DNA from 2 places in the Ectothiorhodospira variabilis genome. Region 1 is predicted to be linked to the other one. Evidence: riboswitches for the same ligand, from Rfam matches in the RefSeq annotation. Region 1 holds a riboswitch; the other holds the start of a gene.
What was found. A riboswitch is a leader RNA that binds a small molecule or an ion and turns the genes downstream of it on or off. The one in region 1 is predicted to bind cobalamin.
Positions count from the first base shown of each region.

Region 2: linked by a shared signal. The riboswitch ahead of LPW30_RS05610 (TonB-dependent receptor domain-containing protein) and the one ahead of LPW30_RS10635 (TonB-dependent receptor domain-containing protein) in region 1 are both predicted to bind cobalamin.

Region 1 is NZ_JAJNAO010000009.1:110,178-112,352, forward strand. It holds gene LPW30_RS10630 (DnaJ family domain-containing protein) at 22-387, shown strand; cobalamin riboswitch at 746-999, shown strand; gene LPW30_RS10635 (TonB-dependent receptor domain-containing protein) at 1,143-2,175, shown strand, end outside.
Region 2 is NZ_JAJNAO010000003.1:167,034-169,208, forward strand. It holds cobalamin riboswitch at 493-746, shown strand; gene LPW30_RS05610 (TonB-dependent receptor domain-containing protein) at 911-2,175, shown strand, end outside.

The DNA.
Region 1 (2,175 bases):
ACCCCCGACACTTATCAGCCCATGTATCTCATCGACCGCATGGTGGAAGCCCGCATTGAGGAAGCCGAGCGGCGGGGCGACTTTCAGGATCTGCCCGGTGCCGGCAAGCCACTGAACCTGGAAGACGACTCCATGGTGCCCGAGGAGCTGCGCACGGCCTATCGGCTCCTGCGTAACAGTGGTTTCATCCCGGAGGAACTGCGTTTGCGCAAGGAAATCCGTGAGGTGGAAGATCTATTGGCGACGGCTACGGATCAGTCGCTCAAGGATCAGCATTCGAAGCGCCTAAGGCTATTACTGGACCGGCTGGGACGGGAACGGGGCATGAATCCAGCGCTGAGCGCAGATTACTTCGAGCAGGTCTGCCAACGCCTGGAGCGGCGTTGACGACCACATCCAGCCGTCATCGAAAAATTTATCGGTTGATCATTTGCGCGTCTTCCAGGTGGCGGACACGCTGCCCACAGATCCTGTGGATATCTTTGTGGACAGCGTGTCGGCAAACTCCGAAAAGCCTGGCCTGACGGGCATTGCCGTCAGATTGGTCAAAAAATCGCCACCCCAGGCTAACTCAATAATTTATATAGATTTATTCTGAATATCCTCCATGGGTGATTTCCCCTTGACAGAAAACCGGGAAATCGACTAAGCCCCAGCCCGCCTGTGCACAAACACACGCTGCACGGGAGTCAGTTCCAGAATCAGCACCCTTCGTCAAGTTGAATCGGCGCCAATTAACCTGATATTCTCCACGGTTGTTCTGGGTGCCTGTCGACCGTCCCGGTCTGGCAGGTTAAACGGGAAGTCCGGTGCAGCCAGGTTGACCTGGCAAGTCCGGCACTGCCCCCGCAACGGTAGGTGGTAACGGCAGATTCTCTCATGCCACTGCGCGGCTCACGTCCTTGTTCGGGCGGGCCGTGTGGGAAGGCAGATCTGCCGGAGGGCGTCATCGCCCTCCAGGCCACAAGTCCGGAGACCGGCCCTGAACAGACCCGAACACTGCGGGGCGCTGCGGTCGGGGCCGGTCACGGATAACCCTCCCGCCTTCCCGGTGGTGCGTTCCTCTCGTTCGGCCCTCCTTCGCTGACACCCCGTGGTCCATCCGATCACCGCGCACGGGGTGGTGCGCGCAAGGAACGTCCATGCACAAGTCGAATCCCCTTTTACTGGCCATGGTGTCCGGCACCCTGGTGTCGCCCGGCTTTGCGGGCCAGGCCAGCCATGATCCATCTGATGTCGTTGAACTGGACCGTATCGTTCTCGAGTCCCGAACCCCTTCAAGCCGTCGAATCACCGACGAGGACATTCGCAGGCACCAGCCCCTGGATGTTGCGGACATCTTCCGCTCCGAGGTCTCCGTGGATGTGGGCGGCGGCAGTCGCAACGCGCAGCGCCTTTATCTGCGCGGACTGGAAGCCAGCAATCTCAATGTGAACATCGACGGCGCCCGCGAAGGCCGCAATCTCCACCAGCATCGGGGCAGCCTCAGCGGTCTGGACCCTGATCTGATCAGGCAAGTGGAAGTGGACCCCCGCCCCTCGGCCGACCAGGGCCCCGGGGCCCTGGGGGGGCGCGTGGCATTCACCACCAAGGATGCCCAGGACCTGCTCCTGCCAGACCAGCAACAGGGCGCTCGCATGAAAGCCGCGTATGCCAGCGCGGATGAGGCATGGCTGGGTTCAACCTCCCTCATGACCCGGCTGAACGAGGACTGGGGTGCCCTGGCCCATCTGCGGGCCGTGAATCGTGAGGATTACCGTATTGGCGGGGGCGAAACCATGCCCCATTCCGGTGGACAGGACCGCGACTACCTGCTGCGGCTCAGCCGACTGCCCACACAAGGTCATGAGATCCGACTGGGTGCCCAGCGCCACACATTCACCGGCGATCATCCCTATGGGTCCCGGGGTAGCGACTTCGGCGACCCCCGCGAGGACCAGGCCCAGGATGAGGTGGGTCAACGTGTGAGACAGCATCGCTGGACCCTGCAACATGCCTATGACGCCCCGGGGGACTGGCTGGACTGGAACGGAAGCCTCTACTACACCGACCATCAACTGCAGCGACTCGACAACGACACCCGAATCCGCACCCGGGAATACGGCGGCGATGCCAGGAATACCTTCCACCTTGATCACGCGGGCATCCAGCACCGGCTGACCCTGGGCGTGGACT
Region 2 (2,175 bases), on a different contig from region 1:
CCTCCCAGCGCCCGCCTCCTGTAGGAGCGGCCCTCGGCCGCGAATGGGTCTGATACCTCCTGTGTGCCTGGGTTTTGCACCGTGCCCAAAGGCCTTCCTCCCATGCGCCTGGGCTTTGCTGCATGCCTGGGGTCTGCCTCCAGGGTGCCTGGGCTTTGCAGTATGCCTGGGGTCTGCCTCCAGGGTGCCTGGGCTTTGCGCCGTGCCCAGGGTCTGCCTCCGGGGTGCATTTCTTGCGGCGGGACGCCGTGAATACGTCCCTGTAGGCTTGACCGCCGCATCCATGCGGCGAACACCCGCCTCCAGAAACCCACCCCGGAGGCAGACCGGACGCGTTGGGGCTTGCGTTCGGGGGGGGGCTCCCAGGCTTGAATGGAGCCTTGTGGGAGCGGCCCTCGGCCGCGAATGGGCGCGCCTCAGGTGCATGGATGTCCATCTGCCCTGACAGTAACCCCTGCGGCCCGCATTGGAATATCCACAATCGTTTGCGTATGATACCGCCTCGCTTCAGGTGCCAGATGATTGACATCCGTCTGGTGAAACGGGAAGCCGGTATGTCTGCCAGATTCAGCAGACCAGTCCGGCGCTGCCCCCGCAACGGTAGGCGAGACGAGGGTTTCTGCATGTCAGCGCAGCAACCCCGGCAAGGCGTGAAGCCACTGCGCGCAAGCGTGGGAAGGTGCCTTGACCCGGTCAAAGATGACCCGTCCGCGAGCCCGGAGACCGGCCTGATGCGTTCACGCGGCATTGCGGAGGGCTTTGCGCGGCTCGTCTTCTCGGGTCTCATTCCGGTGGATCTGGCTTTCCGGTGCGCCTTGCACCGATGGGTCTGATTGATCCGCTGCTCTCCTCGTGCCGCACCCTGGCCCATACACAGGTGCGCGGGCGGCGCACCGGAGAGCACATACTCATGCAAACCCGATCCTTCCTGCCGGCAGCCGTTCTGCTGGCCATTCCTTCCCTCGCTACTGCCCAGGAACAGGTGGCCCAACTGGACCCCATCCTGGTCACCCCCACCCGCACAGCCCAGACCACCGACCAGACCCTGGCCTCCGTGACCGTGATCGAGCGGGAGGAGATCGAGCGGTTGCAGCCGAAGGAGTTTGTGGATTTGTTGAGGGGGCGGGCGGGTATTGGCCTGACCCAGAACGGGCCTTTTGGCAAGACCACCAGTCTTTTCATGCGTGGGACTAACTCGGATCACACTTTGTTGCTGGTTGATGGGGTGCGGATGGGATCAGCAACCACGGGGCAAGCTGCGTGGCAATATTTACCTCCTGCAGAGATTGAGCGCGTAGAGATTGTCCGTGGACCACGAACCAGTCTTTATGGGTCGGATGCTATCGGTGGAGTTATTCAGGTGTTTACCAAGGAAGGGGATGGTCCCGCGAAACTTCGGGCACATCTGGGTGCAGGCTCTTTCAATACCAGGGAGATGGGTGCGGGCCTGTCCGGTTCCACGGGAAGTACTCGCTACAATCTCTCAGTCAGTCATTTATCCACTGATGGCATCAATGTGCAAGACGAGACCGCCGATGATCGCCGGGATGGTTATGAGAATAGCTCCGTGTCGGCCCGCTTGTCTCATGAGTTGAAAAACGGCTTTGAGATTTTCGGCTCTCTGCTACATGCGGAAGGTGAGAGTGATTTTGACAGTGGTGGGTCGGGTGATAGGCAGGAATTCAGACAGCACGCCTCACAATTTGGCGTGCGTGGGCAATTGGCGGACATTTGGTACAGTACTTTTTCAGTTGCCCATAGTCGAGATGAGTTGGAAACATTTAGCGACTGGCCTAGTAAGTTTGAGACATCGAGGAATCTTTTTAATTGGCAAAATGATGTGGCTCTCGCGGAGCGCCACATGCTCACGTTAGGTATGGATTACCAAAATGACCGTGTCAATGTCTCCAGCGACTATTCGGAAACTCGCAGAGATAATGTCGGATTGTACGCGCAATGGCAGGTGGAGTTGGGTAGGTATGATCTGGCATGGAGCCTGAGGCACGATGATAATGAGACCTTTGGCCACGAAACCACCGGCCAAATTGCTTGGGGAATGCAATTACAGGAGCAATGGAGCTTGCGTGCCAGTTATGGCACTGCATTCAAAGCACCGACATTCAATGAGCTTTACAATCCAATGCTGAGTTGGGATCCTCCGTTCGAGCCCTACGG